4 regions of the Enterobacter sp. FW301-JW81 genome follow, and region 4 is predicted to be linked to each of the others. Evidence: predicted binding sites of a transcription regulator. Region 4 holds the regulator's gene; each other region holds the start of a gene.
The links. Region 4 encodes LexA, which represses DNA repair genes until DNA is damaged. Its sites were predicted from a motif close to TNCTGTATGTACATACAGNA; they were not measured.
Positions count from the first base shown of each region.

Region 1: the regulator LexA is predicted to act here: its motif matches at 1,828-1,847, upstream of AC3WOK_RS02530 (metal-dependent hydrolase).
Region 2: the regulator LexA is predicted to act here: its motif matches at 2,313-2,332, upstream of sulA (SOS-induced cell division inhibitor SulA).
Region 3: the regulator LexA is predicted to act here: its motif matches at 2,541-2,560, upstream of uvrB (excinuclease ABC subunit UvrB).

Region 1 is NZ_JBYTBA010000001.1:530,714-538,517, reverse strand. It holds gene AC3WOK_RS02545 (fructosamine kinase family protein) at 1-367, shown strand, start outside; gene AC3WOK_RS02540 (YniB family protein) at 404-940, opposite strand; gene hxpB (hexitol phosphatase HxpB) at 1,089-1,760, shown strand; gene AC3WOK_RS02530 (metal-dependent hydrolase) at 1,862-2,452, shown strand; gene tcyP (cystine/sulfocysteine:cation symporter) at 2,580-3,971, shown strand; gene cedA (cell division activator CedA) at 4,020-4,295, opposite strand; gene katE (catalase HPII) at 4,463-6,712, shown strand; gene chbG (chitin disaccharide deacetylase) at 6,802-7,551, opposite strand; gene AC3WOK_RS02505 (6-phospho-beta-glucosidase) at 7,563-7,804, opposite strand, start outside.
Region 2 is NZ_JBYTBA010000001.1:269,766-277,569, forward strand. It holds gene matP (macrodomain Ter protein MatP) at 1-309, shown strand, start outside; gene ompA (porin OmpA) at 373-1,428, opposite strand; gene sulA (SOS-induced cell division inhibitor SulA) at 1,783-2,292, opposite strand; gene AC3WOK_RS01190 (TfoX/Sxy family DNA transformation protein) at 2,510-3,136, shown strand; gene yccS (YccS family putative transporter) at 3,093-5,255, opposite strand; gene AC3WOK_RS01200 (YccF domain-containing protein) at 5,275-5,721, opposite strand; gene helD (DNA helicase IV) at 5,845-7,804, shown strand, end outside.
Region 3 is NZ_JBYTBA010000001.1:27,101-34,904, reverse strand. It holds gene yvcK (uridine diphosphate-N-acetylglucosamine-binding protein YvcK) at 1-284, shown strand, start outside; gene uvrB (excinuclease ABC subunit UvrB) at 371-2,386, opposite strand; gene AC3WOK_RS00155 (ABC transporter ATP-binding protein) at 3,139-3,861, shown strand; gene bioD (dethiobiotin synthase) at 3,824-4,525, opposite strand; gene bioC (malonyl-ACP O-methyltransferase BioC) at 4,518-5,273, opposite strand; gene bioF (8-amino-7-oxononanoate synthase) at 5,257-6,414, opposite strand; gene bioB (biotin synthase BioB) at 6,411-7,451, opposite strand; gene bioA (adenosylmethionine--8-amino-7-oxononanoate transaminase) at 7,538-7,804, shown strand, end outside.
Region 4 is NZ_JBYTBA010000009.1:66,342-74,145, reverse strand. It holds gene gntK (gluconokinase) at 1-51, shown strand, start outside; gene gntU (gluconate transporter) at 55-1,395, shown strand; gene plsB (glycerol-3-phosphate 1-O-acyltransferase PlsB) at 1,513-3,933, opposite strand; gene AC3WOK_RS22010 (diacylglycerol kinase) at 4,088-4,456, shown strand; gene lexA (transcriptional repressor LexA) at 4,565-5,173, shown strand; gene dinF (MATE family efflux transporter DinF) at 5,237-6,574, shown strand; gene AC3WOK_RS21995 (CsbD family protein) at 6,695-6,904, shown strand; gene zur (zinc uptake transcriptional repressor Zur) at 6,952-7,464, opposite strand; gene AC3WOK_RS21985 (cupin domain-containing protein) at 7,580-7,804, shown strand, end outside.

The DNA.
Region 1 (7,804 bases), on a different contig from region 4:
ATTTGGCAATATCGATGCCATCGTTGAGCACGTTCAACAGCGTCTGGCATCCCACCAGCCTCAGGCGTCTCTGCTTCACGGGGATTTGTGGTCCGATAACTGCGCGCTGGGTCCCAACGGCCCCTACATCTTCGACCCGGCCTGCTACTGGGGTGACAGAGAGTGCGATCTTGCCATGCTGCCGCTGCACCCTGAACAGCCGCCGCAAATTTACGACGGGTACCAGTCTGTTTCCCCTCTGCCGCCCGGTTTTCTCGATCGTCAGCCTGTGTATCAGCTTTATACGCTGATGAACCGTGCCATTCTTTTTGGTGGTGAACACCTCGTTAACGCACAGCGCGCGCTCGAACGCATGCTTGCCGCCTGAGAAGATAACGGGTGGCCTTACCGCCACCCTTATCGGTTACAGAAAGCCGAGCAGTGAGAAGAAGAAATACCCCGCCACAATGATGAGCACGGGAAGGATATAGAGCGGGAAAATCTGCAGGAAAATGGTATGACGCGGAACAACAATGCGGGATTCAATCTGCTCCCGACTCATCCCTTCCGGGCCTTTGGCCTGCTCCAGAATAAGCTGGTCCTCAACGCCTTCGCGTAAAAAGCGCGTCTGGCGGCTCATTCGCGCGCCAGAGGCCTGCAGGGCCAGGGCGACGAAGATCAGGGCGTAGATTATCCAGAAGCCGATATTCAGCTGATGCTGAAAATCCGGAGTGGGCGAGTTGAACCAGAAGACATTCAAAAATGGCGTATTAAAACGCATCATCTCAATCATGACATGAGCGAAATCAAGCATTACCGCATTGATACCCGGCTGTTTTTCGCTGTGATCGTACATAAATTTGAGCACGGAAATCAGCGTAGAAATGACGGCGGGAATAAAAATCACCCAACCCGCAATACGTTTTAAGACCGCGATGCGTCCAGCTTGTTGATACGTCATCAGTTCCTCTTCATAAAGACGCGTTATTTGTGCCTAAGTCTACCTGCTGGTCATCAATTTCGCCCGCTCTTTAAAAGCAATATGCTAAATTGCAGAGTGTGCTTAGCACTTATCGTCTGTCGAACACCCTGGATAAGGAGACGTTGTGATGTCGACACCGCGCCAAATACTTGCCGCAATTTTTGACATGGATGGATTACTGATCGATTCCGAACCGTTGTGGGATCGCGCCGAACTGGACGTCATGGCTAGCCTTGGCGTTGATATCAACCGCCGTAATGAACTCCCTGATACGCTGGGGCTACGCATCGATATGGTGGTTGATCTGTGGTTTGCCCAACAGCCGTGGATTGGACCCGATCGCGATGAAGTGACCGCACGCATAATCAGCCGCGCCATTTCGCTGGTCGAAGAGAACAGGCCGCTGCTGCCCGGCGTGCGTGACGCCGTCGCGCTGTGTAAAGCTCAGGGGCTGAAGGTCGGTCTGGCATCGGCTTCACCGCTGCATATGCTGGAAAAAGTGCTCACCATGTTTGAGCTGCGTGACAGCTTCGACGCCCTGGCGTCCGCTGAAAAGCTGCCTTACAGCAAACCACACCCGCAGGTTTATCTGGACTGTGCCGCTAAGCTGGGACTTGATCCCCTCAACTGCGTTGCGCTGGAAGATTCCGTTAATGGTATGGTGGCGTCGAAGGCCGCGCGGATGCGCTCCATTGTGGTGCCCGCTGAAGAAGGCCGCCACGACCCCCGGTTTGCCCTTGCCGATGTGAAGCTCACTTCACTGACAGAGCTCACCGCACGGCACCTGCAGGGCGGTTAACGCTTCCCGCCGGTTTGTGACAAACAGTTACACCGTCACCTCTTCCGCCTACTGTATAAAAACCCTATACTGTATGAATTGACAGTTTCGTGGGTTTTATCATGACGGCGGAAGGCCACCTGCTTTTTTCAATTGCGTGCGCAGTATTTGCCAAAAACGCTGAACTCACTCCCGTGCTGGCGCAGGGGGACTGGTGGCATATTGTCCCTTCCGCCGTACTGACCTGTCTGCTGCCCGATATTGACCACCCGAAATCCTTCCTCGGGCAGCGCCTGAAATGGGTGTCGAAACCCATCGCCCGCGCGTTCGGCCACCGGGGGTTTACGCACAGCCTGCTGGCCGTGTTTGGCCTGCTGACGCTTTTCTATTTAAAAGTGCCCGAAAGCTGGATTGTCCCTGCCGATGCCATTCAGGGGATGGTGCTGGGTTATTTAAGCCATATCCTCGCCGATATGCTTACGCCTGCGGGCGTGCCGCTGCTGTGGCCCTGCCGCTGGCGCTTTCGTTTTCCCATCCTTACCCCGCAGAAAGGTAACCAGCTAGAGCGCGCCCTGTGCATGGCGCTGTTTGCTTACGCGGTCTGGATGCCGCAAACATTGCCCGAAAACAGTGCAGTCCGCTGGTCTTCCCAAATGATTAATTCGCTGCAATTTCAGTTCAATCGCTTTATTCATCACCAGATTGAACAGTAAACCAACAAAATCATTCCGTTTGTCATAAACCATTCCATTTGGATATAAGCGCTACATCACACTTCTGCTAACCTTCCGCCAACAGGATCGGTAAAAACCGACCCGATAATAAATCAGGAGAACGGGGATGAATTTTCCACTCATCGCGAACGTCGTTGTGTTCGTTGTATTGCTATTGCTTCTCGCGCAGGCGCGCCACAAACAGTGGAGCCTGGCGAAAAAGGTGCTGGTTGGTCTGGCCATGGGTGTCGTATTTGGTCTGGCACTACAGGCGATTTATGGCTCCGATAATCCAGTTCTGAAAGATTCTATTCAGTGGTTCAACATTGTCGGTAACGGCTATGTCCAGCTGCTGCAGATGATCGTTATGCCGCTGGTATTCGCCTCTATTCTGAGCGCCGTTGCGCGCCTGCATAACGCAACCCAGTTGGGCAAGATCAGCTTCCTGACCATTGGTACCCTGCTGTTTACCACGCTGATTGCCGCGCTGGTGGGTGTGCTGGTGACCAACCTGTTTGGCCTGACCGCCGAAGGTCTGGTTCAGGGTAGCGCTGAAACGGCGCGTCTGACCGCGATTCAAACCAACTACGTGGGTAAAGTGGCTGACCTGACCGTGCCGCAGATGGTGCTCTCCTTCATTCCGAAGAACCCGTTTGCTGACCTGACCGGCGCGAGCCCAACCTCCATCATCAGCGTGGTCATTTTCGCCGCGTTCCTCGGCGTGGCGGCGCTGAAGCTGCTGAAAGACGACGCGCCAAAAGGTGAGCGCGTGCTGGTTGCTATTGATACCCTGCAAAGCTGGGTGATGAAGCTGGTTCGTCTGGTGATGCAGTTAACCCCCTACGGCGTTCTGGCGCTGATGACCAAAGTGGTTGCCGGCTCTAACCTGCAGGACATCATTAAGCTGGGTAGCTTCGTCATCGCCTCTTATCTGGGTCTGGGCATTATGTTCGTGGTGCACGGTATCCTGCTGGGCGTGAACGGCGTCAGCCCGCTGAAGTACTTCCGTAAAGTCTGGCCGGTGCTGACCTTTGCCTTCACCAGCCGCTCCAGCGCCGCGTCTATTCCGCTGAACGTTGAAGCGCAAACCCGTCGTCTGGGCGTGCCTGAATCCATCGCCAGCTTCTCCGCCTCCTTCGGTGCGACTATTGGTCAGAACGGCTGTGCGGGTCTTTACCCGGCCATGCTGGCGGTGATGGTTGCCCCGACGGTGGGTATCAACCCGCTGGATCCGGTGTGGATCGCTACGCTGGTCGGGATTGTTACCGTGAGTTCCGCAGGCGTTGCGGGCGTTGGCGGCGGTGCAACCTTCGCCGCGCTGATTGTTCTGCCTGCGCTGGGTCTGCCGGTCACGCTGGTCGCCCTGCTGATCTCCGTTGAACCACTGATCGACATGGGCCGTACCGCGCTGAACGTCAGCGGCTCCATGACCGCCGGTACGCTAACCAGCCAGTGGCTGAAGCAGACCGACAAAGCGATTCTGGACAGTGAAGACGACGCCGAGCTGGCGCACCGTTAATTACTGTTGAAATAAAAAAACCGCCTGATGGCGGTTTTTTTATGGCTGTTATTCTTCAACCTCTTCATCCTGGCGGATCTGCATCGCCCACCGCTGCGCTGACTCCGGCACCGTAAACGTGGGAGAGCGACGGAAATGTTCGCCGATCAGCACAAAGGCCACGTATTTACCCCTCAGTTGCCAGACATCACGGTACCCCTCCACTTTCAGGGCATGGTCAGGCGGCGCGGGCTCAACGCGGGGCACATAGCTAATAACCTGGCGGTTTTGTTGACGAAGAGGTTTCATAAGCGACGGGTTCACTAAAGCAAATTCTTGAAGCAGGAAAATTCTATGATAGCCGATTCTGCTACCTTCCGTCGCGCCCCGCGTGGGCGAGAAGGCTCCTTTCGTTAATGGCGGCATGTGAAAACTCTTAGTTCGCGAGCCATTTCACGACATTGTTCTATCCTTAATAGGGTTTTTAGCAATGAATCAAGGAGAATCGTGCAATGTCGAACAAAGATAAAACACATCAGTCACCCATTCATGGCACTGAAGAATCTCAACCGGGCATGGACTCTCTCGCCCCTTCTGACGGCTCTCACCGCCCCTCCCCTGGCCCTTCTGCCCCAGGCGAACAGCCTACCGCACCGGGCAGTATGAAATCCCCGGACACCGGGAACGAGAAGCTGAAATCGCTTGAGCCACACCGGAAAGGTGGCGAAGGTTTTGCGCTGACAACCAATCAGGGCGTACGCATCGCCGATGACCAGAACTCCCTGCGCGCCGGGACGCGCGGGCCAACCCTGCTGGAAGACTTTATTCTGCGGGAAAAAATCACCCATTTTGACCACGAACGGATACCGGAACGCATCGTCCACGCGCGCGGTTCCGCTGCGCACGGCTACTTCCAGCCTTATAAGAGCCTGAAAGCGATCACCAAAGCGGATTTCCTCTCCGACCCGGATAAGATCACCCCGGTGTTCGTGCGCTTCTCCACCGTGCAGGGTGGCGCGGGGTCGGCCGACACGGTGCGCGATATCCGCGGCTTTGCCACCAAGTTTTATACCGAAGAGGGTATTTTCGATCTGGTCGGCAACAACACCCCGGTGTTTTTCATTCAGGATGCGCATAAATTTCCTGACTTTGTCCATGCGGTAAAACCTGAGCCCCACTGGGCCATACCGCAGGGCCAAAGCGCGCACGACACCTTCTGGGACTATGTCTCCCTGCAGCCTGAAACCTTGCACAACGTGATGTGGGCGATGTCAGACCGGGGTATTCCGCGCAGTTATCGCACGATGGAGGGATTCGGTATTCATACCTTCCGTCTGATCAACGCCGAGGGAAAAGCCACGTTTGTCCGTTTCCACTGGAAGCCGGTTGCGGGTAAAGCCTCCCTGGTGTGGGATGAGGCGCAGAAGCTGACCGGGCGCGATCCGGATTTCCATCGCCGCGAGCTGTGGGAGTCCATTGAAGCGGGTGACTTCCCGGAGTATGAACTGGGCCTGCAGCTCATTCCGGAGGAGGACGAATTTAAGTTCGATTTCGATCTCCTTGACCCAACCAAGCTGATCCCGGAAGAGCTGGTCCCGGTTCAACTGGTGGGTAAAATGGTGCTCAACCGCAACCCGGATAACTTCTTTGCCGAAAACGAGCAGGCCGCGTTCCATCCGGGGCATATCGTGCCGGGGCTGGACTTCACCAACGACCCGCTGTTACAGGGACGTTTGTTCTCATATACCGATACCCAGATCAGCCGCCTTGGCGGGCCGAACTTCCACGAAATTCCGATTAACCGGCCAACCTGCCCGTACCACAATTTCCAGCGCGACGGGATGCACCGTCAGGATATTGATACCAACCCGGCCAACTATGAACCGAACTCCATCAACGATAACTGGCCGCGTGAAACCCCTCCCGCGCCGAAACGCGGTGGATTCGAATCGTATCAGGAGCGTATCGACGGCAACAAAATTCGCGAGCGCAGCCCGTCGTTCGGCGAGTATTACGCCCACCCGCGCCTGTTCTGGAACAGCCAGACGCCGATTGAGCAGCAGCACATTATCGGCGGCTTCAGCTTTGAGCTCAGCAAAGTGGTGCGCACCTACATCCGCGAGCGTGTGGTCGATCAGCTAGCGCATATTGATATTCAGCTTGCCCAGAGCGTGGCGGATAACCTGGGCATCACCCTGACCGACGAGCAGCGCAACCTGGCGCCGCCAAAAGAGGTTAACGGCGTGAAGAAAGATCCGTCGCTGAGCCTGTATGCGGTGCCGGGCGGCTCGATTAAAGGCCGCGTGGTCGCCATCCTGCTGAACGACAAAACCCGCGCCAGCGACGTGCTGGGGATCATGCAGGCGCTGAAAACCCAGGGCGTGCACGCCAAACTGCTCTATTCGCGCATGGGTGAAGTGACCGCCGATGACGGCTCCGTGCTGCCGGTGGCAGCGACCTTTGCCGGTGCGCCGTCGCTAACCGTCGATGCGGTGATTGTGCCGTGCGGGGATATTGCCAGCCTGCTGAACAACGGTGATGCCGTTTATTACCTGCTGGAAGCCTATAAGCACCTTAAGCCGATCGCGCTGTCCGGCGATGCGCGACAGTTTAAAGCGCAGCTGAAGGTGTCCGAGCAAGGTGAGGACGGCATTGTTGAAGGCGATAACGTTGACGACGCGTTTATGACGAAGCTGTTTGATCTGCTTGCCGCGCACAGGGTGTGGTCGCGCAGCAGCAAGATTGACCAGATACCGGCGTAAAAAAAGCCGGGTGGCGCTTGCGCTTCCCCGGCCTACATTTCGACTGGTTTTGTAGGCCCGGTAAGGCGAAGCCGCCACCGGGCTTTGTCTTAAAGATCCCTGAACGTCCCCAACCGATACCCGCGCTCGGCAATCGCGTATTTCAGCGAAGCCGACGTCAGCACGTCCAGCTCCGCCAGACGCGGCCAGCAGTAGGCACTCTTACGCACGGTATGATCGACAAACGCCGGGTGCGCCATCACTTCCACCGACGTTTCACCGCGGGCAGCGGAATAATCCAGCACCTTCAGGAACAGCGCTTCGTCGATCTCCTCGCCATAAAACGCGCTGCTGAACCCCTGCGTTGTGGCAACAGTGACGTCCGGCAAGCCGCGCACCTCGCGATCCACGCGCATCGCGACGCCCTTGCGCCGGGCAAACGCTGCGACAATCGGGAAAATCGCCGGGATCATATGCACGTGGTGATGGCTGTCGATGTGCGTCGGCGCCTGACCAAACACGTCAACAAAGCGGTTGAACTGACACTCCAGCTCGCGGGCAATCTCTTCAAGCGGCAGAGCGCCCTGCTCCGCCAGTTCCCAAATCCACTTGCCCAGCTGTCCGTCGCGCGTAAGGCCAGGCATCGGCGAAAGCGGCATGCCGAGCGTCAGCACAAAATGCATGCCGACGCCCAGCGCTGGTACTTCGCGGCTCAGCTGCGCCGCGTGTTCCACCGCTTCACCATTGACCATCGCCGTTGTCGAGGTCACAACGCCCCCGCGACAGGCTTCAATAATGCCGTAGTTCTGACCTTTCGAGAGGCCAAAGTCATCAGCATTAACGATCAGCAGGTTTTCCATTGTGCATCCTCTTATTGCTGTTTGAACTTCAGCTTCTCGATCGTGGCGGCAAAGTTTGGCAACCATTTCTCATGCGCCAGAATCATCTCGCTGGCCAGCTGCTCCGCATCGCGGTCGGAATGCACCAGCGGACTGAGGTTCAGCGCCAGCAGCACGTCATTGAGTTCGCCGCTCAGCGCCGCGTTGCTGGCAGCCACTTCAAAGCCTTTAATCGTGTGGATCAGCCCCATGACCTTATCATCAAAATGGGTAA
Region 2 (7,804 bases), on a different contig from region 4:
AATGAACCGGTACAGGTTAACGGCTGGATTGAAAAACACATTAATCCTGCGCTGTTAAACCGGATGAAGCAAACTATCCGCGCGCGACGCAAACGGCATTTTAACGCTGAGCATCAGCACACGCGCAAAAAATCAATCGATCTGGAGTTCGTTGTCTGGCAACGCCTGGCGGGACTGGCGCAACGCCGTGGCAAAACGCTGTCCGAAACTATCGTGCAGTTGATTGAGGACGCCGAACATAAAGAGAAGTACGCCAACCAGATGTCGACACTGAAGAACGATCTTCAGGCTCTGTTGGGTAAAAAGTAGATTTTTATTTTCTTCAGACAATAAAAAACCCCGCATTGCGGGGTTTTTTTATAAGACGATAACTTATGCCGCTGGCTGAGTTACAACGTCTTTGATGCCTTTAACTTCGATCTCTACGCGACGATCTGGAGCCAGGCAGTCGATCAGTGCAGCGCGAGCTTTCACGTTGTCACAGGTGTTGCCAGTAACTGGGTTAGATTCGCCCATACCACGTGGGGAGATCTTGTTAGCTGGGATACCTTTAGAGATCAGGTAATCAACAACAGACTGAGCACGTTTCTCAGACAGTTTCTGGTTGTAAGCGTCAGAACCGATACGGTCGGTGAAGCCCAGAACCACTACAGAACCGTCTTTAGGATCCAGGTTGCTCAGCTGGGTGTACAGCTGATCCAGTGCCTGCTGGCCTTCTGGTTTCAGAGTAGCTTTGTTGAAGTTGAACAGAACGTCAGACTTCAGAGTGAAGTGCTTGGTCTGTACTTCTGGAGCTGGAGCCGGCGCTGGAGCAACAACTGGTGCTGCATCTTCCTGCTGGCCGAAACGGTAGGAAACACCTACGCTCAGCATGCCGTTGTCTGGACGAACACCAACGGTGTTGCCGTCGCCGATGTTGTTAACCCACTGGTATTCCAGACGGGTAGCGATGTCACGGGTCATAGCCCACTCAACGCCACCAGCGAATACTGGGGAAACACCGGTGTCATGGTCGTCGCCAGCGATGCTGTTGCTGGAGTCAGCGCGCCATACCATGCCGCCCAGACGGGTGTACACGTCCAGATCGTCAGTTACTGGGTAACCCAGTTTAGCGGTCAGCTGAACGCCCTGTGCTTTAAAAGCGCCGTTTACGGTGTCGCCTTTGTATGGCATACGACCTAACCAGTCGTAACCCATTTCAAAACCAACATACGGGTTAACCTGATAGCCACCGAACGCACCTGCACCAAGCTGGCTCTCGTGAGTAGGGCCATCATTGTTCAGGCTGCTGTTGTACCAGCCGGTGTCGTGGAACTGAGACCAGCCCAGTTTACCACCTGCATACCAGGTATTATCTTTCGGAGCGGCCTGCGCTACGGTAGCGAAGCCAGCCAGTGCCACTGCAATCGCGATAGCTGTCTTTTTCATTTTTTGCGCCTCGTTATCATCCAAAATTCGCCATGAAAGTCTCAAGAGAGAATCACGGTTAAATCCTTCACCGGGGGGCGTGGTCAAATATAAATCTACCGATATCTTCGGCTTAGGCCGAGCACCCCTGGCGATGTAAAGTCTACAACGTAGCTGAAAACTTACAAGTGTGAAGTCCGTCAGGCATATGAAAAAAAAAGTTCCGTATACCTATTATTTAACATTTCGTGAACGAATTTTGTGCAATAAAATTAAGGAGAACCGCACCAGACAAGCCTTGCCGCAATTTTAAGGCCGGGAACTAAAACCGCATCCTGAGGTCAAAAAAAATTCCAGGAAAAATCTTAATTTCACTCAATGATACAAATTTGAGTGAATTTTTAGCCCAGAAAGTTGTCCTCTGCCGTAAGAATTCGATCGAACCGGACGCATAATAAACCCGATCGCACTCCCTTCTTCGGCCGCTTCAGTCAGACGGAAATGTTCCTCTTCCGTCAGTTCTTCTGATAACCATCCAATCACCACGCTGTAATTTCCGGTGCGTAAAGCGCGGATCATCGACTCAACGGTGTCGCAAGGCGAGAGTTGATTAATTTGCATGACCTTCGTCAGCGGCAGGCCGGCGGACTGAACCCACTCACGGCTCAGCTTTTGCTGAGGCGTGAGCCAAAGCTGCCAGCGCGATTGCTGACCGAGCTGTTGTAATAACGGCAACAGCAGAAGTTGCGTCAACAGGGGCTGGTCTTCACGATAAACCACTTCACTGATAAGCCCTGTGGAAACACGCTCGACGGAATTCTGCGCGACATTGCCTGCGGCAGAAGAGAGAGAGATTGCGCGATTTGCATAGCCTGAAGTGTGCATATTCATTCCAGCCCTGTAGTTACTGTATGGATATACAGTAACCCCTGTATGCATAAAGATCAACCTCATTTTCGGAAAGCGACTCGCAAAATTCATTCAATCTTGATGCCCGTCGAAAAATCATCTTGCTCAACGGCGATAAGTTGCCTATTTTCCTGCTAACGGATCCGCTAGTAAGAAATTTCGTTGTTAGTGAATGATTTTAAAAGGAAATATCATGAAAAAGATATCTTATGAACGGATTTATAAATCACAAGAATACCTCTCTCCGCTGGGCGAAATTCATCATCGGGCGCTGTTTGGCGGCTACACCCTGGCGGTGGATGATGCAGTTTTTGCCATGGTGTCAGATGGCGAGCTTTATCTTCGCGCCTGCGAGGAGAGTGCGAAGTACTGTGTAAAAAGTGCTGCCTCTTTTTTGACGCTGATGAAGCGAGGCCGTCCGGTGCTGCTCAATTACTATCGCGTGGATGACGGATTATGGCAGGACAGGGAGCGACTGCTCCAGCTCTCCTCGTTCGCGCTCAGTGCAGCAAGAAAAGAGCGCTACCTGCGCCATCAACGAAACCGGCTTAAGGATCTGCCGAACCTGACGTTTCAGCTTGAAGTCTTGCTTTTTGAAGCAGGCATTACCAATGAAGAAACACTCCGGACGCTGGGTGCCAGGGCAAGCTGGCTGAAAATGCGGGCTAAAAATAAAGCGCTCAGTATTAAAGTGCTCTTCGCACTTGAAGGGGCTATTGAAGGGCTGCATGAGGCGGCGCTCCCGGCAGGCATTCGCCGGGAGCTGACGGAGTGGTTTAATGGGCTGCCTGAGCCGCAGGATAATCACTCTTCCAGGTAGCGATTTGCTGTTGCAGCCGGCAAATTTCAGGCAGCAAAGCGATGAGCAGGCCTATTTGCTGCAGAACCAGCGGCGCTTTGCTGTCGTTTCCCGGGTCCAGATGCGCAATGCGTTGAGCCAGTTCATCCAGAGCCTGCTGAACGCGTGGTTCATCGGCTGGTCGGTGATGAAGCGCGTCATCGACATAGCAGACGGCGTCATCCAGCAGGTTAAGGATACCGGGGTTGGTGAGTTTCTCACGGTGGGCACCCAGCGTCGAAATATAGCTGGTGAAGGTATGGTTCAGGCAAAGCAGGCGGAAAGCGGTCTCACGAATCTCTGCCGTGGCGCGAGGCTCCGTTGACATATTAGAGACAACAGAGGCCAGTTCTGCGTCGCTGTTGTGCGCATCGCGACGTGCTATGCGGTATGCAAGACGGTTATCGCGGCCCTGATGATACTGCTCAAGGATGGCGTCAAGGTAGCGACAGTTGGCGTTCATCGCCCTCTCTACCACGCGCGGCAAATTACGAAAACGCCAGTCCGGCCAGATAAAGCTGACCGCAGCCCAGGCAATAGCGCAGCCAATCAGGGTATCGATCACGCGGGGCAGGGCGACCTCAAACCCTTCACCCAGCAGGTTAAAGCAGAGCAGCACCAGCAGCGTGATGAACATGGTGGCATGCGCATACTGCACGTTGCGAAACGCGAAGAACAGCACGCCGGTGATCACGATCAGAATCAGCTGGCCTTCAATGGAGGGCACGAAATAGAGCACAGGTAGCCCAATCGCGACGCCGACCAGCGTGCCGATAATACGCAGCGCAAGACGATGCCGCGTAGCGTTATAGTTCGGCTGGCAGACGAACAGGCTGGTCAACAGGATCCAGTAGCCGTGATGCAGCCCGGTTATCTGAATAAAGGCATAACCCACGCACAGCACCAGTGACATTCTCACCGCGTGACGAAAAAGAGCCGACTCCGGCGTAAAGTTGCGGCTCAGCCGTAGCCACATATCGCTAACGCTGTGCACGCTGTCATCAGCAAGCTGATTGTCCACCTCGCTGCCCGGAAGCGCCATTGCCTGCTCGGACTCAATGGTCGCCAGCTGAGCATCAATCGCCCGCAGGTTATTGAGCAGAAACCCAAGTGCTTTGATGTTCTCCGGCGACGTTCCGCTGGCCTGAACGCGGTCGAGTGCCGCATCAAGATGGCTAAATACGCGTTCAAAGCGCGGGTCATGCTGATAGGGCGTGCGCAGCAGAATGGAGCGCGAGAGCTGCTGGCATGCCTGGGACTGCATGGACAGCAGGCGCTGGAAGCGGAACATCACGTCGCTGTAGCGGAACTTCTCGCGCAGGGCGGCATACTGAACGTGTGAGGAGCTGGCGCGTTCATGAATGTCCTGCGCGGCAAAATAGTAGTGTAGGGTCCGTCGCGTTCCGCGCTGACCGCGATCGCCGCGCAGACGGGTAAGCAGAGAGGCTTTTGTCTGGTTAAGGGTGGCGACCAGTTGACCGTTTGCCAGCGCCAGATCGTAGAGCGGCGCCTGGCTTTCCTCTTCGATATCCGGGTCGAACAGCCGGGACTTCAGTTCCAGATAGTGGGCTAGCTGCTCAAAGCTGCGGGCAAGGTTATCCTGCAGGGGGCGAACCGGGAAGATAAGATGACCGGTTAACGTCAGCAGGTTATACCAGATGGCGCCCAGCAACAGCAGAACCGGCTGCTGGTACCACTGGTCGTAAAGGGACACGCCCAGCATGGTGTAGATGGCGATCAGCAATGCGCCAAACGCGATGGTGGCATAGCGCTGCCCAAGGCCGCCCAGCAAAATAAACCCGCTGGTTGAGAGCGTAAGACCCAGGGCAAACAGCCAGGGCCACGGGAAAAGCAGCTCAACGGAAGCTGACGCAATAAAAAAGCAGATGAGCGTAATGATCAGGTTACGTAAGCGCCCGGCCAGACGATCGTCCAGGTCCGCAAGCGCCCCGGCCACCACCCCCAGCGTAAGCGGAATGGTGAGTTTGACATCATTCAGCCACCAGGGCAGGGCAACCGTGCCGCAAAGCGCGATAAATATCCTGACGTTATAAAGCCAGGTGCTATTCCAGGTATAACGGCGAAGCAGTGGGCTTAGCATAAACGCGGCCAGTCCTTATTTACTGAAAACGACGACGCGCGTTTGCTTCACGCGCCGCCTGAGCCACTTCTACCGGAACAACCCTGCGCCCGACGGGCCAAAGAGCGATAGCGGCGATCTTAAAGTTCGCGATCCCCACCGGAATGCCAATAATCGTGATGCACTGCGCAATACCCGCAAAAATATGCATGATGCACAGCCACCAGCCGAAGAAAATCAGCCAAAGAATGTTCAGCAGGGTCCCGCCCGTGTTCATCAAGGCGTTTTTGCTCTCCGGATTCAGCTCGTCAACGTGGATGGCTTCATTCCCGTAGGGGATCAAGGAGAGTTTTGTGATTTCCCAGCAGGAACGGGTCAGGGGAAGCGTGAAAATCAGGACGATGCTCACCAGCGTGGCAAAAAGCCAGGAAAGGGTGGTGGCAAAACCGCCCAGCACAAAATTCAACACATTCAGAACGGTACGCATAAACCCTCACTTCCTTTCGATAAAATTAACGCCCAATGATTGTAACGTTTTTTTAGGCTGGAGCACCTTAAAACTGGCAGTTAAACTGTCAGGTAAATTATCTCTTCGTGGATTTGGCGGGACATGGAACTGAAAGCAACTTCGTTAGGCAAACGCCTGGCGCAACACCCTTACGACAGGGTTGTTCTCCTTAATGCCGGGGTGAAAGTCTCCGGAGAACGCCACGAATACCTTATTCCGTTTAATCAGCTTCTGGCTATCCACTGCAAACGCGGGCTGGTGTGGGGCGAGCTGGAGTTCGTTCTGCCTGACGATAAAGTCGTGCGTCTTCACGGCACCGAGTGGGCGGAAACCCAGCGTTTTCATCACCACCTGAACGCGCTCTGGCAGCAGTGGAGCCAGGATATGAGCGTAATTGCCGCCCAGGTGCTGCAGCAGGTGCTGGACGATATCGCGCAAAGCAACGCGCAGCATGCGTGGCTGACCCGTCAGCAGACCGCCGGGTTACAGCAAAAAATCAGGCAGGCGCTCGCGGCGCTGCCGATATCGGTGACGCGTCTCGATGAGTTTGACAATTGTCGCGACGCCTGGCGGCAGTGTCAGGCGTGGCTGAATGACAAGGATAAAAGCCGGCTTGCCCATAACCAGGCGTGGACGGACGCTATGCTCACCCGCTACGCCGATTTTTTCAGTACGGTGGAATCTTCACCGCTTAATCCGGCCCAGGCGCGCGCGGTGGTTAACGGCGAGCAATCCCTGCTGGTGCTTGCGGGCGCCGGTAGCGGTAAAACGTCGGTGCTGGTGGCGCGTGCAGGCTGGCTGCTGACGACCGGGGAAGCGGTCGCCGATCAAATTCTGCTTCTGGCCTTTGGCCGCAAGGCAGCCCAGGAGATGGACGAACGTATCCAGGAACGCCTGCACACGCGGGATATTACCGCCAGGACCTTCCACGCGCTTGCGCTGCACATTATTCAGCAGGGCAGTAAAAAAGTGCCGTCCATCAGTAAGCTGGAAAACGACACGCAGGCGCGGCAGGCTCTGTTTATCAAAACGTGGCGCCAGCAGTGCAATGAGAAAAAGGCGCAGGCGAAAGGATGGCGGCAGTGGCTGGAGGAGGAGCTTAGCTGGGAGGTGCCAGAGGGCAGCTTCTGGCAGGATGACAAGCTGGCGCGTCGGCTGGGCTCGCGGCTTGACCGCTGGGTGAGTCTGATGCGAATGCACGGCGGATCGCAGGCGGAGATGATTGAGGGCGCACCGGAGGAGATCCGCGATCTGTTTTCGAAGCGGGTCAAGCTGATGGCACCGCTGCTGAAGGCCTGGAAAACCGCGCTGAAAGCGGAAAATGCCGTTGATTTCTCCGGTTTGATCCATCAGGCCATTATCATTCTTGAGAAGGGGCGTTTTGTCAGCCCGTGGAAACATATTCTGGTGGATGAGTTCCAGGATATCTCTCCGCAGCGTGCCGCATTGCTCTCGGCGCTGCGGGCGCAAAATAAACATACGTCGCTGTTTGCGGTGGGGGACGACTGGCAGGCCATCTATCGCTTCAGCGGGGCGCAGCTCTCCCTGACGACCGCGTTTCACCACTATTTTGGCGAAGGGGATCGCAGCGATCTGGATACCACCTACCGCTTCAACTCACGGATTGGGGAAATCGCCAACCGCTTTATCCAGCAGAACCCGCATCAGCTGGCAAAGCCGCTCAATAGCCTGCGGCCGGGGGATAAAAAAGCCGTCACCCTGCTGGCGGATGACCAGCTGGAGCCGCTGCTGGACAAGCTTAGCGGCTATGCGAAGCCTGATGAACGTATCCTGGTGCTGGCGCGTTATCATCACCTCAAACCCGCGGCGCTGGAAAAAGCCGCCACCCGCTGGCCGAAGCTGCAGCTTGAGTTTATGACCATTCACGCCAGCAAAGGGCAGCAGGCCGACTATGTCATTGTGCTGGGACTGAAAGAGGGGAGCGACGGTTTCCCGGCTCCGGCCCGTGAATCGGTCATGGAGCAGGCCCTGCTGCCGGAGCCGGAAGACTTCCCGGATGCCGAAGAGCGGCGTTTGCTGTATGTGGCAATGACCCGCGCGC
Region 3 (7,804 bases), on a different contig from region 4:
CGCTGCGCCGCACCCCTGCCCCGATGGTCTACATCGGTAACCTGGGGCGCGAACTGAGCCCGGCCGCCGCAAGCCTGTCGCTGGCGGACAAGCTGAGCCTGATGGAGCAGTACGTCGGGAAGAAAATTATCGACGGCGTGGTGGTGGGGCCGAAAGTCGGCGTGTCCGGGATTGGGGATCGTCTGGTGGTGCAGGAGCCGCTGGAGGCCAGCGATATTAAATATCGCCATGACCGCCATCTGCTGCGCGAAGCGCTGGAGAAGGCGATTCAGGCGCTGGGTTAACAACCCCCGGTGGCGCTGCGCTTACCGGGGCTACAGGGGGCACTTAACCCTTAGGCCCGGTAAGCGCAGCGCCACCGGGCAAGAAGCTACGATGCTGCAATAAACAGATCCCGCAGCTGATGAAGCTGGTCGCGGATCTGCGCCGCCTCTTCGAACTCCAGGTTCTGCGCGTGCTGCATCATCTGCCCTTCCAGCTCGTGGATCTTCTGCTGCAGCGCTTTCGGCGTCAGCACGACGGTATCTTCTTCCACCACTGAACGCGCCTTGCCGCGGCCTTTCGCTTTGGTTTTGGCAATGTTCTGACCCAGCGCCAGAATATCGACCACCTTCTTGTTCAGCCCCTGCGGAGTAATGCCGTGCTCTTCATTGTAGCGCTGCTGCTTCTCGCGACGGCGCTCCGTTTCGCCAATCGCTTTCGCCATCGACGGGGTGATTTTGTCACCGTACAGAATCGCTTTGCCGTTGACGTTACGCGCGGCGCGGCCAATAGTCTGGATCAGAGAGCGCTCAGAACGCAGGAAGCCCTCTTTATCCGCATCCAGGATCGCCACCAGCGAGACTTCCGGCATATCCAGACCTTCTCGCAGCAGGTTGATCCCCACCAGCACGTCAAACTCGCCCAGACGCAGGTCGCGGATAATCTCCATTCGCTCCACGGTATCGATATCCGAGTGCAGATAACGCACCTTCTCGCCGTGCTCTTCGAGGTACTCGGTCAGGTCTTCCGCCATGCGCTTGGTGAGCGTGGTTACCAGCACGCGCTCGTTGATGGCGGAACGGGCACGGATCTCGGAGAGCAGATCGTCCACCTGCGTCGCCACGGGACGCACCTCGATAATCGGGTCCAGCAGCCCGGTCGGACGCACCACCTGGTCAACCACGTCCTCGCCGGATTTCTCCAGCTCGTAGTTCCCCGGCGTTGCCGACACGTAGATGGTCTGCGGGGCCAGCGCCTCGAATTCTTCAAACTTCATCGGGCGGTTATCCAGCGCCGACGGCAGGCGGAAGCCGTACTCCACCAGCGTCTCTTTACGCGCGCGGTCACCGCGATACATCCCGCCAATCTGCGGGATAGTGACGTGGGATTCATCGATCACCAGCAAACCGTCTGCCGGAAGATAGTCAAACAGCGTCGGCGGTGGCTCGCCCGGCCCGCGGCCGGAGAGGAAACGGGAGTAGTTTTCGATGCCGGAGCAGTAGCCCAGCTCGTTCATCATCTCCAGATCAAACTGGGTACGCTGGCTCAGGCGCTGCTCTTCCAGCAGCTTGTTGTTGGCCAGCAGCACCTTACGGCGCTCGGCCAGCTCCACTTTGATCTCTTCCATCGCCTGCACGATACGCTCGCGCGGCGTCACGTAGTGCGTTTTCGGGTAGATGGTGAAGCGCTGGATCACCGACTCAATGTGTCCCGTCAGCGGGTCGAACAGCGAGAGGCGCTCGACCTCTTCGTCAAACAGCTCAACGCGCAGCGCCATATCGTCCGATTCCGCCGGGAAGATGTCGATCACTTCACCGCGCACGCGGAACGTCCCGCGCTGGAACGCCTGGTCGTTACGGGTGTACTGCAGCTCCGCCAGACGGCGCAAAATCGCCCGCTGGTCGATGATCATCCCCTGCGTCAGGTGCAGCATCATCTTCAGATACAGATCCGGGTCGCCCAGACCGTAGATAGCGGAAACCGACGCCACAACGACCACATCGCGACGCTCAAGCAGCGCCTTCGTGGCTGAAAGACGCATCTGCTCAATGTGCTCGTTTACCGAAGCATCTTTCTCAATGAAGGTGTCAGAGCTCGGCACATAGGCTTCGGGCTGGTAGTAATCGTAGTAGGAGACGAAATACTCCACCGCGTTGTCCGGGAAGAACTCTTTCATCTCGCCGTAAAGCTGCGCGGCCAGGGTTTTGTTGGGTGCCAGCACCATCGTGGGGCGCTGCAGGTCAGCGATGACGTTGGCGATGGTAAACGTTTTGCCGGAACCGGTTACCCCCAGCAGCGTCTGGTGTGCCAGCCCATCTTCCAGCCCCTCTTCCAGACGGCGGATGGCCTCGGGCTGATCCCCCGAAGGACGGAAAGCAGAATTCAATTTGAACGGTTTACTCATGGGCGACAACCTGATGACGTTATAAGCGGCAGGTGAGTAATTTTACTCGTTGTGGCCAGGAATGCCAGTAAAAAACACTGGATGAAAAACCAGTAGCATGTCACGATATTTAGAGTAGCGCCTGAATGATTAGCGCGATAGCGGCCAAAATTTGGACTGTGACAACATAAAACACCAGTCAGATCAGGTTATCCCCAGAACTTTTTCTTTTTTAACATTTGTCAAGCCAGGTAATGATAGTTTTATGGCAACGGGTGACACTTTCATGACGGGAATTGCTTTTATCTAACCAGTTAAATTATAAACGATATTTTCTAAAGCCGCGTTTCGCGCCAATTTGGGCGAAAGCCGCGTCGCCTCTCGCTTATCGCGTGTTTTCTAACTCTAATGCACATGGTTATCCACAGGAATAGTGGATAACTGCTTCCAGCCCATGCAGACAGGCGCTCGGCAAATTCCCGGATTTTCCCACGAAGCGGCAGGAAAAAATTTTTATAGCTATTTTTTGATGATTAACAGTTGAGTCATTCATAACCAACCGATGAGATATTGCTCACATTTTCATCATTTCTGACCCTGCACCACAACTCACCACCGCCGGCACCGTCGATGTGCAATCCCTCTGGTTTTACACTGCTCTCCTGTTACTTATTCCTAAAAAAGACGCTTTTTTAGTCACTTTGCGCTTTCTGGCAGGGGTTTTGCACAATCCAGAACGTGCCTCACCTACACACATTTTTAAGGAGAGAAAGATGTTGAGTCTGCGTGCAGTGAACCAATTTTACGGAAGCCAACATACGCTATGGAACGTGGATTTAGATTTTCCGCAAGGGATGTGTACAGGCGTCGTTGGCCTGCCGGGAATGGGGAAAACCACCCTCATGAATTGCATTGCCGGGAAAGTGCCCGTCGAAAGCGGCACCATCATCTGGCATGAGGCGGGCGCGCCGCCGCGTGATTTGCTAAGCCAGGTGCCAGAACAGCGTTCAGGGCCGGGGATAGGCTATGTCCCGCAGGACAGGCGGATCTTCTCCCAGCTGACGATTGAGGAGAATTTGCATATCGCCATGCGGGCGATGGGCAAGCCCGACCCGGAAGCGAAAAGTGAGGTGTATGACCTGTTCCCGGAACTCTACGCGCTGCGTCAGACCCGGGGCAACGCCCTTTCGCCAGACGACCAGTACCAGCTGGCCCTGGCCAACGCGCTGGTAAACCGTCCGCGGATGCTGATTCTGGACGAGCCCCTGCACGGCGCAGGCCACGGTTTCGCGCATAAGCTGGGACAGCTGCTGGTGCGCTTAAACCGAGAGCTGGGGATGACGGTGCTGCTGGCTGAACAGCAACTGTCGTTTATTCGCCGGGTGGCGGATCGTTTTTGCATGCTTTATCGCGGGCGTAACGTGGCCCAGGGCCACGTTAACGAACTGGACGATGAGCTTATTGCCCACTGGATGTCGCTGGAAGCAAGGCGCTGAGGTCAAGATAGCGCCCGGTTTCGGCACGTTCGGCATCCTCCGCAAGCCACGGGATCTCCCCGAGGAATGGGGCGGGAAGCACCCGCTTGAGCGTTGCCAGGTACTCCTGATGCCGCTTGCCGGGGGCAACCACGTCGTTGGCTATCCAGCCCGCCAGGCGCAGTCCTGCCTGCGAAACGGCCTGGGCGGTCAACATAGCATGGTTGATACAGCCGAGCTTCACCCCTACGACCAGAATGACCGGGAGCTGCTCGCGTTGCACCCAGTCAGCAAACGTCTGCTCCTGCGAGAGCGGCGTAAACCAGCCGCCTGCGCCCTCCACCAGCACCCAGTCCGCCTGGCGTTCCAGCGCGCGTAATCCGGCCGAGAGCACGGTGAAATCAATCGGACGACCTTCGTCGGCGCTGATGATATGCGGCGACGTCGGCTCGGCAAAGGTGTACGGATTCACCGCTGAATAGGCGAGCTCAAGCGTGCTGTTCCGCTGGAGCGCCAGCGCGTCGGTGTTGCGCAACCCTTCCGCCGTCATCTCGCTGCCGGAAGCAACCGGCTTATACCCGGCGGTGTTTTTCCCAAGCTTTCGCGCCGCCTGAAGCAGCGCGGCGCTGGCAACCGTTTTACCCACTTCCGTATCCGTTCCGGTGACAAAATAGCGTTCAGCCACGTTCGATAACCCCATGAAAAAGTTGATAAGAGAGCGGGAAATGTCCCCGCGCCTGCGGCCAGGCCTGCTCCAGACGCTGCAGTTGACCCCGGGTGAGCGGTTTTTTCTCGCGTCCGGTATGCAGATGCGTGGCGCCAATCCCCTTCAGCGAGCGCATGGCGCTGAGCGCGTCGCTGAAATTGAGGGTGATGGTCTGCATCGCGCTGCGATAGCGCCGGCCTGCCAGCGCCTGCGTGACCCGCTCGTGTGATAAAAACCGGTTGGCGTGCGGCTGGCGATCTACCGCCCTCCAGGCCTGATTCAGCTCCGGTAACGAGCTTTCCAGCAGAGTGGTAAACGCCACGCTCCCGCCCGGACGCGCCACGCGGTAAAGCTCGCTTAAGGCCTGCGGCAGGCTGCTGCACCACTGCACGGCGAGATGGCTCCAGACCAAATCAAATTGCGCATCCGCCAGCGGAATCGCTTCGATATCACCGACCAGATAACGGTGCGCAGCCTGCTGCTGACGTGCCTCCGCAAGCATGTCGGATGACAGGTCGAGAGCCGTAACCTGGCCTCCCGCTTCGCGCCAGTAGCGGCTATTCCCGCCGGGACCGCACCCGGCGTCAAGCACCTGGGTAAAACGCGTCTCGCCAAGCAGCGCCAGCAGCCCCTCTGCGCTCTGGCGCTGAAGCTCATCGTGTTGTGAATAGCTGCGCGCGGCACGGCCAAACGCCGCCGCAATGGCCTGCTTATTGACGGGCGACATTCAGCGCCTCCAGAAGGGCATCAATATCCTCTGCTTCGTGCGCCGCCGTGAGCGTCAGGCGCAGGCGGGCGGTACCCGGCGGCACGGTGGGCGGACGAATGGCCGTCACCCACATCCCCCGCTCGCGCAGCGCGTGCGCCAGCGTGAGCGCCAGGCTGTTTTCACCGACGATCGCCGGCTGGATCGCGCTCTGCGAATCGGTGCTCAGGAAGGGAAGCTGTGCCAGGCCCTGACGAAAACGCTGGATATGTTCCGCCAGACGCGCCCGGCGTTCATCGCCTTCTGCGCTGCGGATCACCGCCAGGGACGCTGACAGCGCCACGGCCTGCGCGGGCGGCATGCTGGTGCTGTAGATCAAATGCCGGGCAAACTGCAGCAGATAATCGGCGACGGGTTCGCTGCACAGCACGGCGGCCCCGCTCACGCCAAAGCCTTTGCCGAAGGTGACAACCAGCAGCTCCGGCTTCACGTTTTGCAGATGCGCGCTGCCGCGCCCTTCGTCGCCCATCACGCCAGTGCCGTGGGCATCATCAACCAGCAGCCAGGCGTTTTGCCGCTTTGCGGCGTCGTGCAGCGCGGCAAGCGGCGCGCTGTCGCCATCCATACTGAACACCCCTTCCGTGACCACCAGCTGCTGCCCGTTACAGGGTTTATCCAGCAGCGCAGCGAGTTGCCCCGCATCGTTATGGGCGAAGCGGCGCAGCTGAGCCGGGCTTAAATTTGCCGCCTCCAGCAGGGAAGCGTGGCTTAAGCGGTCGGCGACAATGCGGTCGTCCTTGCCCATCAGGGCTGCAATGACCGCCTGATTGGCCGCAAAACCCGAGATAAACAGCAGCGCGCGCGGGTAGCCCAGCCAGTCGGCAAGCTCCTCCTCCAGCGCCCGGTGCGCCGTGGTGTATCCGCTGACGTGCCCGGAGCCGCCGCTGCCCACGCCGTACCGCTCCGCGCCCTGCTGCCAGGCGCGGATAATGGCCGGATGCTGGCTCAGCCCGAGATAATCGTTGCTGGAGAAGTTACAAAACCGCCGGTTCTCACGGGTAAGAAAACGGCCTGCGCCGTTTTCGACTACCCTGCGTACGCGAAACGCCTCTGCCGCCCGCCGCTCGTCGAGCGCGGAATGGATACGTGCCTCCCAGGTCATACGGCTGCCGCGTTGTAGAACTGGTCGGTGTCGGCGTTAAAAATCTGCTGCTCCAGCTGCTGCTGTTGCTCGTTATCGCCGGTCAACACCCCGGTCTGATGTGGGTTCAGCCCCAGCTTGCGGAACAGCTGAACGTCTTTGTCCTCTTCCGGGTTCGGCGTGGTCAGCAGCTTGCAGCCGTAGAAGATGGAGTTGGCCCCGGCCATAAAGCACATCGCCTGGGTCTGCTCGCTCATCTGTTCACGGCCCGCAGAGAGGCGAACGTACGAGGTCGGCATCATGATGCGCGCCACCGCGATGGTGCGGATAAAGTCAAACGCGTCCACGTCGTCGTTATCCGCCAGCGGCGTGCCTTTGACCTTCACCAGCATGTTGATCGGCACGCTTTCCGGCGGGGTCGGCAGGTTCGCCAGCTGCAGCAGCAGACCGGCGCGATCTTTCACCGTTTCACCTAAGCCCACGATGCCGCCCGAGCACACCTTGATCCCCGCGTCACGCACTTTATCAAGCGTGTCCAGACGCTCCTGATAGGTACGGGTGGTGATGATGTTGCCGTAAAACTCCGGCGAGGTGTCGAGGTTGTGGTTGTAGTAGTCCAGCCCGGCCGCCGAGAGGCGCTGCGCCTGCTCATCGTTCAGCGTGCCCAGCGTCATACAGGCTTCAAGGCCCATCTCCTTCACGCCCTTCACCATCTGCTCCAGATACGGCATGTCGCGATCGTGCGGATTCTTCCACGCCGCCCCCATGCAAAAGCGGGTCGAGCCAGCGTTTTTCGCCTTACGCGCGGAGTCGAGCACCTGCTCAACTTCCATCAGCCGTTCGGATTCCAGGCCAGTTTTATAGCGCGCGCTCTGCGGGCAATATTTGCAGTCTTCCGGGCAGGCGCCGGTCTTGATCGACAACAGCGTGCTGACCTGAACGTGGCGAGGATCGAAGTGCTGACGGTGCACCTGTTGGGCTTCGAACATCAGCTCAAGGAAAGGTTTATTGAATAATTCAGTAACTTGCGACATCGTCCAGCGTGCGTGGTGAGCCATTGGGCTTCTCCAAAGGGTTTTGTTAATTTTCGGTTCGGTTTATACTTGTAAACCTAAAACTTTTCAAAATGGTTTACAAGTCGATTATGACCCAGGACGATCTCGCCTTCGACAAGCAGCATATCTGGCACCCTTACACCTCCACCACCCGCCCCCTGCCCGTCTATCCGGTAGCTTCGGCCCACGGCTGCGAGCTGCACCTCGCCAGCGGCGAGCAGCTGGTTGACGGGATGTCCTCCTGGTGGGCGGCCATTCACGGGTACAACCACCCACGCCTGAATGCGGCGATGAAAGCGCAGATTGACCAGATGTCGCACGTGATGTTTGGCGGAATCACCCATCAGCCCGCCGTG
Region 4 (7,804 bases):
CTGGAAGGTGTTGTTGCCAGCACCATCGAGGTCATTAATAAAAGGCAGTAAGTTTTGAGTACATTGACGCTAGTTTTGACAGCAGTGGGTTCCGTATTGCTGCTGCTGTTTTTAGTGATGAAGGCGCGTATGCACGCCTTTGTTGCTTTGATGGTGGTTTCTATTGGTGCAGGTCTCTTTTCCGGTATGCCGCTCGACAAGATCGCCGCGACGATGGAAAAAGGGATGGGCGGCACGCTGGGCTTCCTGGCGATTGTGGTCGCGCTTGGCGCGATGTTTGGCAAGATTTTGCACGAGACGGGCGCGGTCGACCAGATTGCCGTCAAAATGCTGAAATCCTTTGGCCACAGCCGCGCGCACTATGCGATAGGCCTGGCGGGGCTGATTTGCGCGCTGCCGCTGTTCTTCGAAGTCGCCGTGGTGCTGCTGATTAGCGTGGCGTTCTCCATGGCTCGCCATACCGGCACTAACCTCGTGAAGCTGGTTATTCCGCTGTTTGCGGGCGTGGCGGCGGCCGCAGCGTTTCTGCTGCCCGGACCCGCGCCGATGCTGCTGGCCTCCCAGATGCACGCTGACTTTGGCTGGATGATTCTGATTGGCCTGTGCGCGGCGATCCCGGGGATGATTATTGCCGGCCCGCTTTGGGGCAACTTCATCAGCCGTTACGTTGAGCTGCACATTCCTGACGACATCACCGAGCCGCACCTGGGCGAAGGCAAAATGCCGTCCTTCGGCTTTAGCCTGTCGCTGATCCTGTTGCCGCTGGTTCTCGTGGGGCTGAAAACTATCGCCGCGCGCTTTGTGCCGGTAGGGTCTTCCGCCTACGAGTGGTTCGAGTTCATCGGCCATCCGTTTACGGCGATCCTGGTGGCCTGTCTGGTGGCGATTTACGGCCTGGCGATGCGTCAGGGGATGCCGAAAGACCGGGTGATGGAGATCTGCGGTGCCGCGCTGCAGCCTGCGGGTATCATCCTGCTGGTGATCGGTGCAGGCGGCGTGTTCAAGCAGGTGCTGGTGGATTCTGGCGTAGGCCCGGCTCTGGGTGAGGCGCTGACCGGAATGGGCCTGCCGATTGCGGTAACCTGCTTTGTGCTGGCTGCGGCGGTGCGTATTATCCAGGGTTCTGCAACCGTGGCATGTTTAACCGCCGTGGGCCTGGTGATGCCGGTAATTGAACAGCTGAACTACTCCGGTGCGCAGATGGCCGCGCTGTCTATCTGTATCGCGGGCGGTTCGATTGTGGTCTCCCACGTTAACGACGCAGGCTTCTGGCTGTTCGGTAAATTCACCGGCGCCACCGAAGCGCAGACCCTGAAAACCTGGACGCTGATGGAAACCATCCTCGGCACGACGGGTGCGATTGTCGGGATGATTGCCTTTACGCTGCTGAGCTAAATGCGGTGATTTAAAACGGCTTAAAAATAAGGCCCGGTAGCGTTAGCGCTTACCGGGCCTTTTTATTATGCAGACAGCAGGCCGGGAAAGGTGAGACCACCACCCGGCGTTTTCACATCATTCGCCCTGCGTGGCGCTCTCAATCGTCAAACGCACGTCCGAGGTGATCAGCTCTGCCAGCATCTGGTATACCTTCAGCGTCTCTTCCGGTTCGGCATCGCCCGTATCGCTGATAAAGCCTTCGTCACGCAGCGTCAGCACCAGGGAACTGAAGACCGCTTTGTCGAAGAATTCAGGGGCGTTAATGCCGTGCAGAACGGACAGGCGCTGTGCCAGCGTCCGGCTCTCTTTTTCCAGCGTACCGCGGTTGATAGACGGGTTCGCACTCAGCAGCCAGAAGGTAATGGCGTAGCGCTGCAGCGTTTCGCGCGCACCGGCCGCCAGCAGCTGCAGGGTACGGGAGCGTGACGGATTGATGTGCAGCTCGTCATTCGTGACGGTGATCAGCCCCTGGCGGCGCAGTTCTTCCGTCAGTTTGTCCAGCTCGCCCGCCAGCTCTTCTTTGCTCCAGCGCAGGAACAGCTCCGCTTTCAGCATCGGGTAGAGCGTATCAACGTGACGCAATAGCTCCTGACGCGAGATGCGGCGATGCTGGGTGATGATGGCCGCCATGAGCGACGGCAGCATCAGCATATGGGTGATGTTGTTGCGGTAGTACGTCATCAGCACTGCCTGCTCGCGCGGCAGAATGATGATGTCGCCGATCGTGTCTTTTTCGACTTCAAACTTGTTCATCTGCAGCGCGTGATCGATAAGCTCACTGGCGGTCGCAGAAGGCACGGTTGAATCGACCGAATATGGCACGTTGCGCATCATATCCAGATAGCAATCCAGCTGTTCCGTCAGCTGTTCACGGGTCAGCGAGCGCTGGCGCGAAGCGAGAAGCGCCGTACAGCACAGGTTCATGGCGTTAGCCGCCCCGGCGTTGTTAATGCGCACCATCAACTCGGACGCAATGCCGTTGACCGTTGGCGTCAGCCAGGCCGGACGGATCGCTTCGATAGGGTCGATGGACTCGCGCCACTCCGGAACGTGATGGTTCAGATACGTCATCAGCGGCATCGGCTCGCCAAAGTTCACGTAGCCCTGGCCCAGGTTGCGTAACTTGCTCAGGCCGCGCAGCATCTGCGGCAGGCTCTCTTTCTCTTTGGTCGCACCGCGCAGCTCTTTGGCGTAAGTGCCCACTTCCATTACGTGCTCATAGCCAATGTAGATTGGCACCAGCGTGATGGGACGGGTTCCTCCGCGCAGCATGGCCTGAATGGTCATCGACAGCGTGCCGGTCTTAGGATCGAGCAGACGTCCGGTACGGGAACGGCCGCCCTCCACGAAGTACTCCACGGAATAGCCGCGGCTGAACAGCTCGCCGAGATATTCACGGAATACGGTGGAGTAGAGCTTGTTGCCCTTAAAGGTACGCCGGATAAAGAAGGCGCCCAGGCGGCGGAAAATCGGGCCTGCTGGCCAGAAGTTCAGGTTGATGCCGGCAGCGATGTGCGGCGGCACCAGCCCCTGGTGATAGAGGACATAGGAAAGAAGCAGGTAGTCCATGTGGCTGCGGTGGCAGGGAACATAGACAATTTCATGGCCATCGTGCGCCAGCTGACGTACGCGCTCGGCGTTATGAACGTTGATGCCCTGGTAGAGGCGGTTCCAGGTAAAGCCGAGAATACGATCGGAAAGGCGGATCATCTCGTAAGAGAAGTTCGCTGCAATCTCTTCCATCAGCGCAATGGCGTTCTGCTGGGCTTTCTCATGCGAAATTTTCTTGCTGCGCGCTTCGTCTTCTACGGCGCGGGCAATCGCTTTGGAAGCCAGCAGCTTGTTGAACAGATCCTGACGCGCCGGGAGGCGTGGCCCTACGGCAGCCAGGCGCTGACGGGCGAAGTGCATACGCGCCACGCGCGCCAGTTTTTGCGCGATGATCTTGTCGGTGCCGTGCTCGTCCGCCATTCGACGCAGCGAAACGGAAGGCGAGAAGCGCACAAAGCTGTCGCGTCCCAGCCAGGAGACCGCGAAGAATTTCTGGATGCCGTTAAGCATGCGCAGCGGTGGATTCTCTTCACCTTTTTCACGGCCCGGACGGCGACCAAACATCACCGATACCGGCACCATCTGCACATCCAGGTCAGGATTGCTGCGGTGCAGGTCGAGATAGTCATGGAACAGCTTGATGGACTCTTCTTTTGGCGTGTAATAGGTAAACACGCGAGGTCCGCCATGAATGAACACGTAGCGCGGCAGCAGGGTGCCGTCAACTTCCAGCGGTTCAAGCGGGTCAGGTAGGTCATGCGCCAGACACTGGGCGCGAAGCGTCAGTAAGTCTGCCTTCGAGTTATAAGGCAAAACGTACATAATAGGACGCGACGTATCGAGCCCCAATTCCAGCGCGGGTTCTGCTGGGATAGACTTGCTTTTTACCAGGATGCTTAATGGTAAATTAAGTAATTTGTAGTAAATTCGTGGCCAGCCGGACATAAACGATGTAAAGCCTCTGGTTAATAATGCAATTGCGGCGCAAGGATAACAGAAAGCGCGCAAAATTTCTGTTGTTACCCGTCATACTTCAAGCGGCAGCGAAACGCGCTACAGCTATAGTTACTGACGCTATTTCCAATAAAAGGTTCTTTTAATGGCCAATAATACCACTGGGTTAACTCGAATCATCAAAGCCGCCGGCTATTCCTGGAAAGGTTTCCGCGCCGCGTGGATCAATGAAGCCGCTTTTCGCCAGGAGGGCGTCGCCGCTATCATCGCGGTGATTATCGCCTGTTTCCTTGATGTTGATGCAATAACACGCGTACTTCTGATCGGCTCCGTGCTTCTGGTGATGATAGTGGAAATTCTTAATAGCGCTATTGAGGCTGTTGTTGACCGTATCGGCTCTGATTTCCACGAACTCGCTGGCCGGGCAAAAGACATGGGCTCTGCTGCCGTGCTGCTGTCAATTATTACTGCCGTTATCACCTGGGTCACGCTGCTTTGGTCACATTTCCGATGAGCCTCGAGGAATAATTAAGTCCCTGGTTTTTTGTGCAGTTTTTGGTTCCAAAATCGCCTTTGACTGTATATACTCACAGCATAACTGTATATACACCCAGGGGGCGGAATGAAAGCGTTAACGACCAGGCAGCAAGAGGTGTTTGATCTCATCCGGGATCATATCGGCCAGACGGGTATGCCACCCACGCGTGCGGAAATCGCGCAGCGTCTGGGCTTCCGTTCTCCGAATGCTGCCGAAGAACACCTGAAAGCGCTGGCACGTAAGGGCGTGATTGAGATTGTTTCGGGCGCGTCACGTGGTATCCGCCTGCTGGTGGAAGAAGAGACGGGCATTCCGCTGGTGGGGCGCGTTGCTGCGGGTGAGCCTTTACTGGCACAGCAGCATATTGAAGGCCACTATCAGGTCGATCCAGCCATGTTCAAACCGAGCGCTGATTTCCTGCTGCGCGTAAGCGGTATGTCAATGAAAGACATCGGTATTCTTGACGGCGATCTGCTTGCGGTTCACAAAACGCAGGATGTGCGCAACGGCCAGGTCGTGGTCGCACGCATCGATGACGAAGTCACCGTCAAGCGCCTTAAAAAGCAGGGTAACACCGTCCAGCTGTTGCCTGAAAACAACGAGTTCTCCCCGATTGTGGTGGATCTCCGTGAACATAACTTCTCTATCGAAGGACTGGCGGTTGGGGTTATTCGCAACGGTGAATGGCTTTAATCTCTTCCTGACAGGCTACGGCTCCGCTGTAGCCTGATTCATTTTCTGCTCCCGGTATTTTTCATGTCACTGCTGACGGCATCCGATAAGGCATTGTGGCGTCTTGCTCTGCCAATGATTTTCTCCAATATCACCGTGCCCTTGCTGGGTCTGGTCGATACTGCCGTTATTGGTCATCTTGATTCGCCTGTTTATCTTGGCGGCGTGGCGATTGGCGCGACGGCAACCAGCTTCCTGTTTATGCTGCTGCTCTTTTTGCGCATGAGCACCACCGGACTGACCGCACAGGCTTATGGCGCAAAAGATCCGCTGCGTCTGGCTCGCGCGCTGGTGCAGCCGCTGATACTTGCGCTTGGCGCGGGGGCGTTAATCGTTTTACTGCGCGCTCCCCTGATTGACCTTGCGCTTCATATCGTTGGCGGCAGCGAAGCGGTACTGGAGCAGGCGCGACGTTTTCTTGAAATCCGCTGGCTCAGCGCGCCCGCCTCGCTGGCTAACCTGGTTCTGCTGGGCTGGCTCCTGGGCGTACAGTACGCCCGTGCACCGGTGATTTTGCTGGTAGTGGGTAACCTTCTCAACATCGTGCTGGATATCTGGCTGGTGATGGGTCTGCATATGAACGTGCAGGGTGCGGCACTGGCGACCGCGATTGCAGAATACGGAACCTTTATTATTGGTTTGTGGATGGTCTGGCGCGTTCTGGCGATGCGCGGGATCTCCCTTGCGCTGCTTAAAACCGCCTGGCGCGGGAATATCCGTAAGCTGCTGGCGCTCAACCGTGACATCATGCTGCGCTCGCTGCTTCTTCAGCTCTGTTTCGGCGCGCTGACGGTTTTCGGGGCCCGGCTGGGGCCCGAAATCGTCGCGGTCAACGCGGTATTGATGACGCTTCTGACCTTTACCGCCTACGCGCTGGACGGCTTTGCCTATGCGGTTGAAGCGCATTCTGGGCAGGCGTATGGCGCGCGCGAAAGCGGGCAGCTACAGGATGTCTGGCGGGCAGCCTGCCGTCAGTCGGGACTGGTCGCGCTGGCGTTTGGTCTGGTTTATGCCTGTTTTGGCGAGCAGATTGTGGCGTTACTCACCTCTCTTTCTTCACTGCGCGAGCTGGCGGGCCATTACCTTATCTGGCAGGTGATTTTACCGGTGGTCGGCGTCTGGTGTTATCTCCTGGACGGCATGTTTATCGGTGCGACGCGCGGAGCCGAAATGCGTAACAGCATGGCTGTCGCGGCGGCCGGATTTGGCCTGACGCTGTTGACGCTACCGTGGCTTGGCAACCACGGTTTATGGCTGGCCCTTGCCGTCTTCCTCTCGCTGCGGGGGTTATCGCTGGCTTTTATCTGGCGGCGCCACTGGCGGGACAATACCTGGTTCCCCTCGCGTCACGATATATCGTGACGGTTAAAGATTCCGAATATGAAACCAACAGCCGAATCCTTAACTACAATAATTATCACGTCCAGCAGAAAAGAACGTAACGGACGTTACGACCCGACGCTTAACTAAGAGGACACGATGATGAATAAAGACGAAATCGGCGGCAACTGGAAGCAGTTCAAAGGTAAAGCGAAAGAACAGTGGGGTAAGCTGACTGATGACGATATGACCGTCATTGAAGGTAAACGCGATCAGCTTGTCGGTAAAATTCAGGAACGTTACGGCTACGCGAAAGATCAGGCGGAAAACGAAGTCAAAGACTGGGAAACCCGTAACGACTACCGCTGGTAACGCTGAATAACCCACGAGGCGGCTCTAAGCCGCCTTTTCTTTTGTCGCTAACGCGGCTTTTTCTTCACGAGTATAGAGTGGTCATGCTGGCACGCGTCCTGATGACGACAGGCTTCCACTTCAACGCACGCTGAACACAGCCCGTGCGCTTCAATCACGTTATGACGCAGGGCAAAGCCCATTTTAGCGGCCAGCGAATGCATAATGTCTTCCACGCCTTCCGCGCCTTCTTCTTTCACAACCCCACAGCGGTCACAGATAAACATCGCCGATGTATGCGTTGGCTGATCGAACAGATGGCACAGCACATAGCTGTTTGTGGACTCTACTTTATGCACGAATCCTTGTTCCAGCAGGAAATCCAGCGCGCGGTAGACCGTCGGCGGTTTCGCCTGCGGCTCGCTTTCGCGGAGCAGGTCGAGCAGATCGTAGGCGCTGATTGCACCCTGCTGCAGGCTCATCAGACGTAATACTTCAAGGCGCTGCGGAGTCAGGCGCACATTGCGTTGCGCGCACAGCTTTTCGGCCTGCGCTAACAGCTCTTTTGTGGACTTATCCATGTAGCACCCCGGATGTTATAGGACGGAAAACCCTCACTTTATCATGTTCTGGTAAAAACACCGAGATCCGCCAGTCTGTGCTATACCTGACCCATCGCAAACCGGGAAATAAACAATGAAAAGACCTGACTGTATTCGGCACTGGCGCGACGTTGAAGGTGCGGATGATTCGACCTATCCAGGGAGTGATGAGCTGTTTTCTATCGGTGCACCGCTGGCTCGCAGGCTCGGGCTCGGGCGCATTGGCATTCATCATGAACGGTTGCCGCCGGGACGCAGGACGTCTTATCCCCATGCGGAAAGCGACGAAGAAGAGTTTATCTACGTGCTCGAAGGCTAC